Coraliomargarita algicola: one gene and its partner. The protein of the gene in region 1 interacts with the protein of each later gene in a pairwise test. Links are inferred from orthologs where the notes say so. Each region holds a gene or a part of one and is shown on either strand. Other genes may lie near its edges.

The links.
Region 2: the proteins of SH580_RS06910 (region 1) and secA interact in binary tests that used the Escherichia coli proteins (3 or more experiments, as listed by UniProt). The link is inferred for Coraliomargarita algicola from one-to-one orthologs.

What each region holds. Positions count from the first base shown.
Region 1 is NZ_CP138858.1:1,801,144-1,808,450, reverse strand. What follows is about bases 2,480-5,334. They hold SH580_RS06910 (alkaline phosphatase), read left to right. Parts: upstream 2,480-3,120; coding sequence 3,121-4,548; downstream 4,549-5,334. Other genes in these bases: SH580_RS06905 (PfkB family carbohydrate kinase), read right to left, coding at 4,574-5,334; SH580_RS06915 (hypothetical protein), read left to right, coding at 2,766-2,990; ppk1 (polyphosphate kinase 1), read right to left, coding at 2,480-2,575. Outside these bases: SH580_RS06925 (DNA topoisomerase IV subunit B), read right to left, coding at 1-315; more of ppk1, read right to left, coding at 413-2,479; more of SH580_RS06905, read right to left, coding at 5,335-5,473; SH580_RS06900 (sodium:calcium symporter), read right to left, coding at 5,470-6,459; SH580_RS06895 (SO_0444 family Cu/Zn efflux transporter), read right to left, coding at 6,540-7,307.
Region 2 is NZ_CP138858.1:3,103,679-3,111,721, reverse strand. What follows is about bases 2,970-6,560. They hold secA (preprotein translocase subunit SecA), read right to left. Parts: upstream 6,194-6,560; coding sequence 3,170-6,193; downstream 2,970-3,169. Other genes in these bases: SH580_RS12615 (hypothetical protein), read right to left, coding at 6,309-6,560; SH580_RS12625 (hypothetical protein), read right to left, coding at 2,970-3,120. Also shown: SH580_RS12640 (RodZ domain-containing protein), read right to left, coding at 1-351; SH580_RS12635 (DUF4112 domain-containing protein), read right to left, coding at 418-810; SH580_RS12630 (hypothetical protein), read left to right, coding at 999-2,108; more of SH580_RS12625, read right to left, coding at 2,617-2,969; more of SH580_RS12615, read right to left, coding at 6,561-8,043. UniProt on the Escherichia coli protein: Required for protein export, interacts with the SecYEG preprotein conducting channel.

The DNA of each region.
Region 1 (7,307 bases):
TTTGAAAGCTTCGGAGTCGTACTTCGCACCGGTGTTGATTTTGGAAGCGCAGTCTTTGAGTTTGCCGAGGGGGATGCCGCGTCCGTAGTCGCGGACGGCGACGTGGGTGCCATCGATGTTGACTTCGATCACCTTGCCGTTGCCCATCACGAATTCATCGATCGAGTTGTCGATGACTTCTTTGAGGAGGATATAAATACCGTCGTCGGAGGAGGAACCATCGCCCAGTTTCCCGATGTACATACCGGGGCGGAGGCGGATGTGTTGTTTCCAGTCGAGGGATTTGATACTATCTTCGTTATATTCGGCGGACATTTATTTGTGGATATGAAAGTTGGCGGAAATTGAAAGTGTGAAAATCAGAAGTGCTGGGGCCGCTGGTGATGACAATTCTAGGCAGCTGCCGGGGCGCTTATGCAGGCTCGATCACTTCCGTGACTGGCATGATTTTAGGATCTTCGGTCAGTTCTTGGGCCTGTGCAGTGCGTTTGGCTTCGAAATGCTTGAAGAAGGCTTCTTGAGCGCTGAAGAGTTGGGCATCATTCTTACGCGAGGGCTTATGATAGGAGCCGTTGGAGCGCAGGATTCGGGCGTTACGCGTATCTTTGAGATAGGTTTCAAGCAGGTCGAGTATGCGGGCGCGATGATCGGGGTCTTCGATTGGGAAGATGGCCTCGATGCGGCGGTAGAAGTTGCGTGGCATCCAGTCGGCGCTACCGGCAAAAATATGTGGTTGGTTGCCGCTGCTGTTTTCGAAGTAGAAGATTCGGCTGTGCTCGAGGTAGCGCCCGAGGATGCTGCGTACGCGGATGTTGTCGCTGACGCCTTTGATGTTCGGCACCAGGTTGCAAATGCCACGTACGATGAGGTCGATTTTTACGCCGGCTTGTGAGGCACGGTAAAGATTGTCGATGGTCTCTTGGTCTACGAGGCTATTGGTCTGCACAATGATGCGTGCGGGCTTGCCTGCCTTGGCGTTACGCGTTTCGGCGCGAATGTGTTTCTGCATGTTACTATGCAGGGTGAAAGGTGCGACGAGAAGCTTCTTGAAACTCGGAGTGAGAGAGAAGCCGGTGAGGGTGTTAAAGAGGCCGGCGACCTCACTGGTGATGTCTTCCTTACATGTAAAAAAGCTGAGATCGGTGTAGAGGCGGGCGGTTTTGGGATTGTAGTTACCGGTGCCGAGGTGGACGTAACGACGTAGAATGGTATCTTCGCGGCGAACGACCATGCAGGTCTTACAGTGGGTTTTGAGGCCGACGAGGCCGTAGACCACGTGGACGCCGACATCTTCGAGCTGGCGTGCCCATTGGATGTTATTGGCTTCATCGAAGCGTGCTTTGATTTCGACCAGCACGGTGACTTGCTTGCCGCGGCGGGAAGCATCGATGAGAGCTTTAATAATTGGAGAGTCACCCGATGTGCGATAGAGAGTCTGCTTGATGGCAAACACATGGGGATCGCGTGCGGCTTGATTGAGAAAATCAATAAAGGGCTGAAAGCTCTCGTAAGGATGGTGCAGAAGTATGTCCTTGGTTGCGATTTGCTCGAAGATGCGTTCCGGATTCTCGAGTTCCTTGGGTACGTAGGGCGTGTGGTGGGGGAATTTTAGGTCAGGACGATCGATTAGGTCGTAGGCGCTCATTAGGCGGAAGAAATTGAGTGGGCCTTCGATGGTGTATACGTTTTCCGGCTGTAGCTTGATCGCTTCGAGGAACTCTTGCATGAGTGCCGGATCGGCCCCTTTAGCGATCTCCAAACGCACGGCAGCTCCCTTGTGCATGTTCATTAATTCTTCTTCGATCTTGCGCAGGAGGTTTTCGACTTCTTCTTCGTCGATATAGAGATCGCTGTTGCGAGTGATGCGGAAGGGCACGGAGGAGGTCACACGATAGCCAGGGAACAGGCGCTTAATGAAGCGCTGCACGATATCGCTGAGAAATACATAAACTTCGGGCTTACCACGGCGAGTGACGCCGACTTTGATAATTCGGGGCAGCACCCGAGGGATGGGAATGATCGCCATCATGCGCTCGATGATACGTGTTTCTGGGTCGTCGATGGAGGCGAGAATGTAGAGCGCCTTATTGGTCAGCTGCGGGAATGGGTGAGCGGGGTCGATCGCCAGTGGTGTGAGCACGGGGAAGATCTGTTCCTCGAAGTAGGTCTCCACCCATTTCTTCTCGTTGCGGGTTAATTCGTCGATACTGGAGAATAAAATGTCGGATTTCTTTAGACCTGGGACGATTTGCTGCTCCCAGCAATCGTACTGATCCGCGACCAGACGCTTACAAATACTATGGATACGGCGAATTTGCTCTTTAGGGCCGAGACCGTCGGGACCGCGTTCGATTGCGCCGGATTTGACTTGCTGGAGTAGGCCTGCGACCCGGATTTCGAAGAATTCGTCGAGGTTCGAGCTGACGAAGGCCAGGAACTTCATTCTTTCCAGCAGTGGATATTCAGTCGACTCAGCTTGTTCCAGCACACGCCGATTGAAGGCCAACCAACTCAGTTCGCGGTTAAAATAAGGAAAACGGGGATGTGTGTGTGTCGTATTAGCTGTGCTCATCATCTATAGATTTTGGGACCATGTGTGGGTTCAGGCCTTTAAGCAAGCCAGAGCCCGTCTCCATGCTGACTTTTAACATAGAATCCTGCCCAATATTTTAGGCGAGACCCTAATTGAATTGAAGAATAAACCTCAAGAGTGTTGCAATCATTGAAAAAATGGCTGAGCGTAAGACTGCAACTCATTATATATTATGAAACTATCACACATTATTACACTTCTCATCGCTGCACTCTTCTTTTCTGGCTGCGCGTCGAACGATAACGCATCCATGACTGAAGAAGCTGCGCCTGCTACAGGTTCTTCGACCATGGGCAATGACGGTGCGACGCAAAAGACCGCATATGAGGGCTCGACGGGGTCGGGGCTACTGATGGAGCGTTACAAGTCTGGCAATATTGAAGGCTACCGTGACTAGTCTTCAGCAGCACGCTGATCTTTCAACGTCGTTCCTGTTCCGGGGACGGCGTTTTTTATATTTTGGTGAATAAGCCTATAATTTTAATTTCCGGCTTTCGCAGCGACGTTTTACTGATAGCTCTTGTGGCATGGAAAATTTAACTCCAGCCTCTCGTCGCCAATTTTTAAAACTGTCCGGACTTGCTGGTGCGGCTTCATTTTTATCGAGCTCTGCTGCGGTCGCTTCAGCGTCGACTGCGGGGCGAGGTGCGGAGCACTCGTCAGGACAGGCAAAAAACGTCATTTTTCTAGTGGTGGATGGCTTGTCTAATGGCACTGTGGGCCTGGCTCACCATTGGAAATTGCGACACCAGCAGACGCCATTAAATTGGATGCAGCTGTTTGAACGCGAAGATCTGCAGCGTGCGTATCAGGATACTGCTTCGGCGAGTTCGCCAGTTACGGACTCTTCGGCGGCCGCCAGCTCCTGGGGCTGTGGTCAGCGCATTGACAACGGCGCGGTCAATGTAGACGCAGCCGGGGAATCGCTGAAGCCTATCTTTAGCTACGCGAAGGAGGCGGGTAAGGCGACTGGACTGGTGACGACTTGTCGTGTCACGCATGCCACGCCGGCAGGTTTTGCGGCCAATGTGCCTGAACGTAACATGGAAGATGAGATCGCTCAGCAATATTTAGAGCGCGAGGTCGATGTTATTCTCGGTGGCGGGGCACGTCATTTCACCCAGAAGCGTGAAGATGGCAGTGTGATTCAATATATCCCACGCTTTGTGGATAAGGGCTACACGTATGTGAGAAACCGCACAGAGCTGACCGAGGCCGCTGCGGGGCAGGGGCCTTTGATCGGTTTATTTGCAAAGAGTCACATACCTTATGCAATTGATCGTGAAAATCAGCAGCCACGCGAGGACACGCCTAGCTTGGTCGATATGTTTCGCGTCGCGTTAGCCCGGCTGGATCGGGCTAAAGATGGTTTTGTGCTACAAGTCGAAGGAGGGCGTGTGGATCATGCCGGGCACGCCAATGATGCAGGAGCCATATTACATGAGTTTTTGGAGTTTGATGCCTGCATTCCTCTTGCATTGGAGTATATTGATGCGCACCCAGACACGATGTTGGTGATTACGACAGATCATGGCACCGCAGGTTGTCAGCTGAACGGCGCGGGGGCTGGTTATAAAGATAGTGGCCCCGCACTGGACCGAATCAATCAACTGAAATACAGCTTCGAATGGCTGCATTCACGTCTGATGGAGGCAAAGAAGTTTGATCCTAAGTATGTCAAAATGGCCTTCGGCATCGATGCGACTCCCGAGCAGGCGGCCATCGTTCAACGTGCGATTAAAGCAAAAGCGAAATATTTAAGTGGCGCCTTTATCGAAGCCTTTGGTGCGCAGCTTCAAGCGATGACTGCAGTCGGTTGGACTTCGGGGAATCACACTTCGGAGTGTGTGGAGCTGTTTGCCTTCGGTCCCGGTTCGGAGACTGTGCCTGCATTTGTTCGAAATTATGAGCTGTTTGGAATCCTAACAAAGTCACTGGGCATTCAGACCTCGTAGCTTCTGAGTCGGTGCGGGGTGAAATTCACAGCCCGCAAAGTGCGTCCACTTGCTGTCGCTTCGGCAGTGCGTCGCGTGCACCTGTTTTTAGGCAGGTCAAAGCTGCGGTGGCGCAGGCGCGTCTGAGATTTTCGCGTAGCGGCATGCCTTGTGCGAGTCCTAGTGCGAAGGCGCCGTGAAAGGCATCGCCTGCTCCGGTGGTGTCGACGGCTTCGATGTCGAAGGCCGGCATGTGGTGCTGGCCCTCCTCATCTTGCCAATAAACACCCTCAGCGCCCCAAGTCACTGCGGTGAACGGTGCCGCACCGTCCAGTGAGGCCAGTGCCGAGCGTGGCGCGTCTTCTCCACTAAACTGACGGGCAAATTTCTCTGAAGTGATCAAGTAGTCGACCTTGTTATAGAGCAGTTGAGTGCCGTCGTTAATCGAGCCGGCATCCAACACACTGGGTATGCCCAGACTCCGTGCCTCGTCTACCAGCTTTAATGAGAGGAGTGGTTGGTGACCATCGACCAATAAGACACGGGCGGGGCTGCTGTGCAGGCTTATGCTGTCATCGGGGGCGAGTGCACTGGGTGCACGATAATCTATAATCGAGCGTTGGCCGTCTGGCTTAATGGTGACAGCAGCCACTGGGGTGGGGGCGGCGGCGCGATGGATGCCGCTGCTTTGGACGCCTGCTTCGATCAGCTCTCGCAGGTGGGCTTCACCAAAAGCGTCGCTGCCTAAATAGCCGGCAAAAGCGGCATTGCCTCCCAGGCGTGCGATCGCCACGGCCGCGTTGGAGGCGGGGCCGCCACCGCAGCTATGCATCGACAAAGCACGCACTTTTTCGTCCGTTCCGGGGTGGTGGGGCGCTGTGAAGTTAATGTCGACACAGGCGTAGCCCACGCAAAGCACATCAATGATGGGGGAGTTTGTTGTCATAGCGAAAACTGTATAAAGAGCGCATACGCATAGACGGCGAGTAGTCCGGCCGCCACTAATTTGGGTAATTCCTTGAGTAGTTGTAGGCAGAGCAGGTGCACCAGTGCGAGCGCGGATAGGAATAGCAGGCCGTCTAGTAAAAAAGTCGGCAATGCCAGAGGTTTGAAGATCGCGCACAGAGCGAGGCAAAGCGGCATGCAGATATGAGCGTCGCTCAGTTGCGAGTGGTAGACCGCGTCCGCACGTTGTTGGCGCGCGTAGTGCCAGGCTAGCATTGCATTGGGCAATAGCATGAGTGCTCCCGTGAGCAGGCCTAGCTGCAGGATGCTGAAGAAGCCTGTTTCTTGTGCCATGAGCGTCGTGACGATACCATCGACGGCGAGTAGGCTGATAAAGCCACCGACTAAAATGAGTAGGCCATCGAGCAAGCTCAGAGGGATACTTACAGTGCTTGCAGCAGGTGTTCGTTTGAGCGCTTGAAAGATTTGTAGGCATTGCCACAGGGCAAATAGACCTAGTAGAGCGAAGCCTTCGTTACGATCGATCTCGCCATCTTGCCCCAGCTGCCAGGTGGCCAGGCTTAAGAGTATGAACGTGACACAATTCAGTATGAACGGGCCGCGGATTGCGGGGGATGCTGGCGACGATTTTTTGCTTTGTGAGTCCGGAATGAGTTTAAGCCCCCAGATGAGCGCGGGTAAGGCCAGCATGAGGCTGAGACTCGTGAGATTATTTGTCCATAGGTTGAGGGGGATGGCTTCGGTGGGGCCGTCGATTCGGAGCAGCAGCCAGACTAAGCATAGGTTTCCCCATCCCGTGGCATAGGGCAGTAAACCGGCACTCAGGACGGCACTACTGCGGCCGCGTTGCGCCATCGCATGCAGACGCCACAGAATGAGCCCTGAGCTAAGAGTATAGAGCGCAAGCAAAGTCCAAGGAGTCCAGTCTCCCGCGAATTCAGCGATCTTTGTGTGTAAATATTCCAATCCGCCAAGCTGTGTCGTGGATACGTGAATCGCAAATAATTATTCATTTCCAGGGGCTTCATCAATGAAGCCCCTAGGTCTTAGCCTGCACAGCAAGACTTTGTGGTCTGCTGGCGGCTTTTCCAATACGAGAAAACCAGCAAGCCGATCAGCAATATACCGGTGGCATGTTGCCAGAGGCTGGGGTGCATGCTGCCGTGCGCGTGCATGGCGCTGGCATCGGCATCTTGCTTGAGGGCAGAGTTTAATAACCAGCCAGCCAGCCAAGAGATCAGCAAGAGGCAGAGTAGGTAGATCGCGGTGGCGCGCCGGCCGAGCATCTTCCATACGGTGACGATGGTGGCGGTATTCGTTGCAGGGCCTGCAATCAGAAATACCAAGGCTGCGCCGGGCGAAAGCCCCGCTGCCATGAGTGCATAGGCCATCGGGATGGAGGCGGTCGCACATACGTAGAGTGGTAGGCTGATCGCTGTCGCGAGTAAAAAGGCCAGCGGGCCAGTGCTAAAGGAGCCACTCAGTAGGTCGGTCGGCAGCAGGGTGGTGATCAAGCCAGCCAGCACTAGACCGATGATCAAGGATGTGGCTAAGTCGGAGGGCAAGGTGACGAAGCCGTAGCGGAGTGCATCTATCGGCTTGCGCTTGGGAGCGGGGCGACTGCAGCAACATGTGTCTGGCTTGGCAGTGGTGTCAGTTTGGTCTTCGGGGGCGGTCCTGATTAAGGGGCCGGTGGGCAGTCCCATGGTCGGGGTGTGCGTGGGGGGCGCCAGTGAGAGGGCGGCAAAATTTGCACTGTTCGGCACCACCACAGGCTTTATTGAGGCGGCGGGGGTGCTGGGCGTATCTTTACA
Region 2 (8,043 bases), 1.3 Mb from region 1 along the record:
GGCCACCCCCATGAAGATCTTTGTTTTACCCTGAGCTTCCTGCAAGAAAATCAATAGTTCACCATTCATCCCACGCCATGCATTCGGTCGATTCTCCGGCACCTCAACAACTTGCCTCTCTACAATGGTCCTACGACGACCGTCGACATATACGAAATCCAATTGAACCGACGAGATACGACACCCCTCCACATCGGGTAACAGTCCTTTGACATAGCTCGCCCCCTCCGCCCAGGCAATGTCGCTCGCAGTCAACTCAGGCGCCCGCACCCTAGGCGCATCCAAAGGAAGACCATAACATTCAAAAGCAAAGGCAGCCAACAGCGCCAAAAGGGGACGTCTTACTTTCATAGATCTAACAACAATAAAAAAAGACATGAGGCAAGCAAATACCTCACGGTCTCATATCATTGCAATTCATACATCTGATCGTTGCTTTCGAATGGCTTCGGCGACAAGTTTCGCATTGCGTAAATTACTTTTAAAAGCGACATCGAAAAGATCCCCCAGGACGGGGATCGTGCCCACGAGCCAGTCGATCAGAATATTCAGTAACATTCTAAATAGCGTGCCCATGCCCAACTTCAAGCGCAGCGCCTCATACAACAGATAAAGTTGCGGCAGCAATGTCAGGGTATCACCAATGCCCGGCAGTAAGCCAATCAAGCCATCCCAGCCAAAGCGAATCTTAGTGCCCGGCACCTCGAAACGTGCGTCAAAGAGATACGCGAGTTTCTCAATTCTCCGCAATCGAGCAGAGTATTCGTCTTCGTAAGGATCAAGATCAGGGATGCCTTCGTTTGAGTTCACAGGTCCGAAGGTGACTCACTTTAAACAAACTTACAATATGTAAGCCAAAAAATTACGGCGAACCCGCCGAGGGTACCACCAGAAATTGACAAATCGGCGCACCTCCAACTCCATGTAAGCCATACAAACTCCCAGTAACGAACTCGCCGTTGAAATCTCCACGCACAAGAAACTGCCAACATTGCAATGTGATCCTCCCCGAAGACACAAGCAAATGCCCTAGCTGCAAGCGCAGCCAAAACCACGCGGCCGAACTCACAGCGCTCTTCCTCTGCACCCTAGTGATTGCATTGACCTTTTGGTTTCAACTATCGACCCCGCAGAAAAAAACGACAGACAGCCACACCCCCGAGCGCCACCCCCCCGAGCGCCTAAGCAGTTCGACTTTCCCAGCCTCCGCAGCGCCAAGAGAGGTCGCAGCCAAAACGCCCCTCCCTCGCCCCATCACATCGGCCCTCAAGCAGCGCCCAGAGCCCGTAAATCAATACATCACCACAGACAGGACACCCAGAATCACAAGCAAGCCCTCAGCCCCGAAGTTATCAGCTACGCGCTACCAAAACACACGCTTCTTACAAGCTCAGGGAGATTACCCTTTCTATGTGGCTGAGAAAAAATGGGACAATCGAAAACAAAGCTACAATTTCTACCGGGTAGGCATGCAAGGTAGCGAACGCGTAATCCGACACGACGTGCGCCGTTACTTCATATCGGAGAATCAATCCGATTACCCCGAGCCAGAGGGCGGATGCGGCCCCACCGCGTTGCTCAACTTATACATCTGGTATTCTAAATTCGGTTTAATTCATGAGTCGGTAAAGCACTCGGATCCGTATACTTACAAGCAGCTAAAGTTCAAGCAGATCGACCAAATCATTAATAGAATACAGGGAAACTCGCGCAGCCGCGCCGATGGAACAAACCTAGTGGAACAAGTGGTCGCAATCGACGAGTTAGGACGCAAGGCCAGTAACGACAAGACACGCATTCATTTCGAATACAAACAACCCCCTTTAAATCGTCACGATTTCCTCAACTTAACCCGTAACTATCGCGCTGGCATTCTAACCGTGCGTCCCAAAGACCCGATGACTGGCCGACTCATGAACTATCATGCCGTGCTCGTGATCCGCGGCGACACCTCCGGCAAAATCACGATCGCCAACTGGGGAAAATTCTCACACGGACGCATTGTCAACCGCCAAGGCAAGCAATGGTTCGTCCCCGACGATGCTACACAGTATGAAATGCAAGTCGAGCGACTCACGACACTGATCCCGTTTACGCCGACAACTTAGCCGCAGATAAAAAACATCTCGTATCCACAAAACTCTATTTTGGGACACAGCGGAACCGCGAAAGCCAAACGTCCAACAACAATCCCCCGGTTCAAAGAACCGAGGCCACTAAAAGATCTCCCCCGCGTCGCTTGAGCTCAGCCGCGCCCCCATTCAAATCACCCGCGTCCGCGAACGGACACACTACAACAGCGCACAGTCTACTCGACCACGTCCAGCAGCCACAGGGAAAAATCATTCTGCCTCTAATGATTCTGCCCAAAAATGCCACAATAAGCCCATCCCCGGTTCAAAGAACCGAGGCCACGAAAAGCTCCTCCCGCGCCGCTTGAGCTCAGCCGCGCCCCCATTCGAATCACCGGCGTCCGCGAACGGACACACTACAACAGCGCACAGTCAGCTCGGCCACGTCCAGCAGCCACAAGAAAAATGATTCTGCCTCTAATGATTCTGCCAAAAAATGCCACAATAAGCCCCCCCGGTTCAAAGAACCGAGGCTGGAGAGACTCTAGTCCACCTCGGGCGCGGGCCCGAAATGAAATGCAAAGTCCTCTAGGTTACCATCCGGGCCGGTTAACTGAGCTTCAACGAGGCCACCGAGTTCTGTCTTACCGTAAAAAATAATCTCACGTGAAGCAGTCTCCGAGGTCTGCCCGTCGATGCCTAACGACATCTTCGAGCTACCTTTACCAGTATAGCTGATCACGCCGTCTTTCAGCGTGTAACTCAAAGTAAAACTAAAACCTACGGGCACGGTGTCATAGATCGTTTCCATCTTGGAAACACCCTCCCCGAGATCGACCTTGTGCTCGCCCACGGGAAACTGTAACTCGGGCCCAATGTGCAGCGAAGCCTTTTCACCAGGCTCCAGAACTACCGAAGGATATACATAAAGACCTCGAATCGCGGCTCCATTCTGCGCGCGATCCAAGACCTTAGCCGAAATAAGCAGAGGTTCCGCAGTCCCCCACAGCGGCAGGAGCAACATACAAACATTCAGGATCTTCTTCATAATTTATTCAGCCCCTCAAGTCTTACTGAGCTCTTAAGAATCAGCACTCTTACTTCTGCACCAGCTCCCAACCATCAGTGTGGATCATCGCTTCGGCCTTTTTAAACTTCAAAGTCTTTTCTTCGCTACCTTTGCGGATGGTCACCGTGTCATTGCGACCGATCTTGGGCAATTCGCGACGGATGGGCTCGACCTTGGGCAGTTCAACGGGCCTCTGCGGCGCCGCGGCTTGTGGCTCCTGTGCCGCGGCAGCACCCGCGAGTGCACCCGCACTTTGCTCACTACCGGTGCCGGGGCCGGCGACTTGTGCCACCTTCGACATGCGAGCGAGCATGTTGTTAAAGGCTTCGGCGCTGGTGGCGCTGCGGAAGACGGAATTACAAATCTCTGTGCGGACGTTACTCATCAACTCCTGGAAGAAGCCGTAGGCCTCGCTCTTGTATTCGTTGAGAGGATCTTTTTGACCGTAACTGCGCAAGTTCACACTGCGGCGCAGCTCTTCCATCTCCGTCAAGTGATCTTGCCAGCGACGGTTGAGCGAGCGAATGATTAAGTAGCGCTCGAGCCCAATGAGGGCTTCTTTGTCTTCAAACTCTTCGCGTTGATCATAAGCTTCGTTGATCTTGCCAAGGATCAGCTCGTGCTGCGCTTCTGCACTCAGCGTTTCGATTTCCTCGGCCTTCAGCGCGATCGGGAAGTAGGCATTGAGCCAGCCTAGGAAACGATCCATCGCCTCGGTATCCGACTTCTCGGCATCGAGTGTGTTGAGGCGCTCTTCGAGCTCCTCATCGATCATTTCGAAGATGATCTCGCGCGGCGTGTCGGAATGGATGGTATCGTTGCGCAGACCGTAGATCACTTCACGCTGCGTGTTCAACACGTCATCGAACTGGAGCAAACGCTTACGAATCGAGAAGTTTTGTTGCTCGACCTTCTTTTGAGCGTTTTCGATCGACCAGTTCAGAGCGGGGTGTTCCAGCTCTTCGCCCTCGGTCATGGACTTTTCCAGAATGCGGGAAATCGGGCCTGCATTGGCAAAGAGACGCATCAGGTCGTCTTCCAATGAAACGAAAAACTTCGACATACCGGGGTCGCCTTGACGGGCACAACGACCACGCAACTGGCGGTCGATCCGGCGGGATTCGTGACGCTCGGTGCCGATCACGAAGAGGCCACCGAGCTCGTCCACGCCTGGCCCGAGTTTGATATCCGTGCCACGACCCGCCATATTGGTGGCGATGGTAACGGCCCCCTTTTGACCAGCATTGGCGACGATTTCAGCTTCTTGGGCGTGAAATTTGGCGTTCAACACGCTGTGCACGATCTTGCTGCGCTTGAGCATGCGGGAGAGCAGTTCAGAGGCTTCCACCGACGCGGTGCCAACCAGCACAGGCTGCCCGGTCTTGTTCGCGTCCTTAATCTGGTCGATGACCGCATTAAACTTTTCACGACGTGTCTTGAAGACGACGTCGTTGAGGTCTTTGCGAATGTTCGGCTTGTTGGTGGGAATCACCATCACCGAGAGGCCGTAAATTTCGTGAAACTCGGAGGCTTCTGTTTCCGCGGTGCCCGTCATGCCAGCCAGCTTGTCATACATGCGGAAGTAATTCTGAATCGTAACCGTGGCGTAAGTCTTGGTCTCCTTCTCGATGGTGCAATTCTCTTTGGCTTCCACTGCTTGGTGAAGGCCATCGGACCAGCGGCGACCGGGCATGACACGACCGGTGTTTTGGTCGACGATGTTGACCTTGCCCTCTTGCACCACATATTCCTTGTCACGCTCGTAGAGACTGTAGGCACGCAGCAACTGACTGATGCAGTGGATGCGCTCGCTGGTCGTCTGAAAAATGGTTTCGGCTTGCTGCTTGGCATGCTGCTTCTCCTCGGGAGAAAGGGCCTCTTGCTTATCGATTTCGATAAACTGGGTCGGCAAGTCGGGCAGCATGAAGGCGTCCGGATCGTCGGGGCTCATCAAGGTGCGCCCCTTTTCGGTGAGGTCGGCCTGTTGCTGCTTCTCGTCGATCACGTAGTAGAGCGCCTCCTTGAGTGCATAGCGTTGCTCTTTGTTGAAGTCGCTGTTCATCTCCAGGTCGAACTTGTCAACGGCACGGCGAATCGCGGGCACCTCGTTGAGACGGTGAAACTGCTTGTTCTTCGGCATGCCCAGCTTGACCTGATAGAGCTTGGACACCGCCTCTTGCTTGGCATCTTGACTGGCGCTATCGTCTTCCAACACAGTCTTGGCCTCGGCGACCAGCCTGTTACAAAAGGACTGCTGCTGCGAAAAGAGGTTCTGAATGCTGGGCTTGACCTCGTGAAAGGGCAAAGGGTTGTCATCCTGCATCGGACCGGAAATAATCAAGGGCGTGCGCGCCTCATCGACCAAAATAGAGTCCACTTCGTCAATAATACAGAAGTAGTGATCGCGCTGCACTTGGTCTTCCTTGCGACTGGTCATCCCATTATCGCGCAAGTAGTCGAAGCCGAACTCGGAAGCAGTGCCGTAGGTGATGTTGCAATTATACATCTCACGACGCGTCTGCGGGTCCATGCTATTTTGGATACAGCCGACTGTCAGCCCTAGGAAACGGAACAGGTGCCCCATCCACTCGGAGTCACGGCGAGCCAGGTAGTCATTGACGGTGATCAACTGACAATTACGTCCGCTCAACGCATTTAAATACAGCGGGCAGGTCGAAACCAGAGTCTTACCTTCACCCGTCGCCATTTCCGCGATACGCTTTTCGTGGAGTGCGATACCACCGATAAACTGCACGTCGTAGTGCACCATCTCCCAGGGCAGTTGGTGTCCACAGACATCGTAGCTTTGGCCACACATGCGACGCGCCGCGCTCTTCACCGCTGCAAAGGCCTCGGGCAACAGATCGTCGAGGCTCTCGCCCCCCTCTTGGTTGCGCTTCATGAATTCGGCCGTCTTCGCACGAAGTTGCTCATCGGTGAGCGATTGATACTCCACTTCGTAAGCGTTGATACGCTCGATGATGGGCTGACACTTCTTGAGGTATTTACCGTAGTGACGACCAGAGAATTTCTTTAGAATAGATGAGATCATGAGACCTGTTAGCTGCGTTTGAAATAAGAATTACGCGAAGTTCGAGCTCATAGAGGACACTCGAAATGCGAAAAAGTGGCCAAAATGGTAAAAATCACGATGGCTGGCAAGAGTCTTATCTTTCCAAGATCATATGAACGAAATTCGCATGCAGCTGAGTTATGCGCTCTTTCTTAACTGAACTCAACGCGGCCTGTTGCTGACACCAGGACGAATAATCGACCAACTCAGCGCGCTCGGCGGCATCCAATCGTGCCAAAGCGGGCAAAAAAGTCGCTCGCAACGGCGCAGCGGAGCGTCCCTCACCATTCGTGCTTATTTGGAAACCGTGCTGATAAGCAAATGCGATATAAAGCTTCGCACAAGTCATCGGATCGGGCTCCGACCAGAGAGCCAAGATCTGCCGCGCCAAATGGAAGCGCCCCGATATCGCCCGCGTCTCTGTGTTGCCATAGACGGCATCCTCCGATTCCTCCTCGCCGACGCTCTCGGTCGCCATGGCACGCAACTCAGGCGTCAAGATCCGCCAGTCATTACGCCAAACGATCCACAACAAACTATTCACATTACTCTGCGTAAAGCGCAGTTCTTTACGCACCCAATCAAAACAGGCCTGACGGTCTTCCGGGCGCAGCTCTTCGGCGTAGCTCGCAAGCTGAACAAGAAAATGCTCCTTTTGATGGGGCATCTTCACTAAATCCACATGCCGCATTACAAGAGGATAATAGCGAGCGGCATCTCGTTCGATCAAGTTGATCGACGCATTCGTATAATTATAGCCTGGATCAGGAAAGCCGTTTGCCTTGGGGTCGATCACATAGAGCAAGGCCGCATCAACCGAAAGATCCGTATAACGCATCGGCTCTTTTTGCGGCACCAGCAAATTGAGCGCACGTGCACGCAAGTAATTGTTGGTATAATCCGCGCGTATCAAACGTATGAGGCGCGCCACCTGAGCGGACTCATCAGGCATCGCATCCGCACGCTGCAATATTTGAAAGCAATCCACGAAAAGTGCATCCTCATCCGTCGTATCAATCCACTGCTGAGCGAGCCGCACACCCCGCGCTCGATCGGCTATATAGATTCGATTCAACACCTCCCCCGGCTCTTGATGATCCCCCCGCTGGAGGCTGCTTTCCAACACTTCCGCATAGGCAGCCGGATAGTGCGCATGCAGGCGCCGCAGTGCCCAACGAGCCCCATAGCGCTCCTCCAAGACCCAGGTTTTCAATGCATCCACATCCTCAGCCAACTCAAGCTTCAGTAGCGCACCTTGCAAAGACTGGCGAAATGAAAAGCGCTCTTGATCTTCCACGCTCACCTCAATCGCTTTGAGTTGAGCGAGCAGGAGCGCTCGTTGCTCAATCAACACCTGCGCTTCTGGAATGTGCGAAGTTGATTGGCCATAACGCACTCCATAATCTTTCAACTTCGGCGCAATCGCCCAAATCGCCTGCTGCAGCGATTCCTTTTCCGCCAGCAATGCACTGGTATCCGACGCCGGCAAAGCAGCGTCTGATAAGATGGACTCGATTTGAGACCGCGCCACAGCCACACCCCGCTCGCCCGCCACCTCCACCGCGATCTGAACAACAGGCTGCGACATCGCGCTCGCATCAGCCACATAACGATTTAAAATCGCAAGCACGGTAGCCTCAATTGCCTCATCCGTCTCTGCAGAAGAGAGATCCACATGCTGCGGCAGCACACGCGTCAGCAATGAATTAGCATAATTAAGCCTGACCTCCTGATCGATTTTGAAATTTATTCGCTTCGCCAGCTCCACGCCCCAATTCCAAAGCGTCCCCGACCAAACAATCGGCATGTCTGGTGCCGCAGTCGCCCAT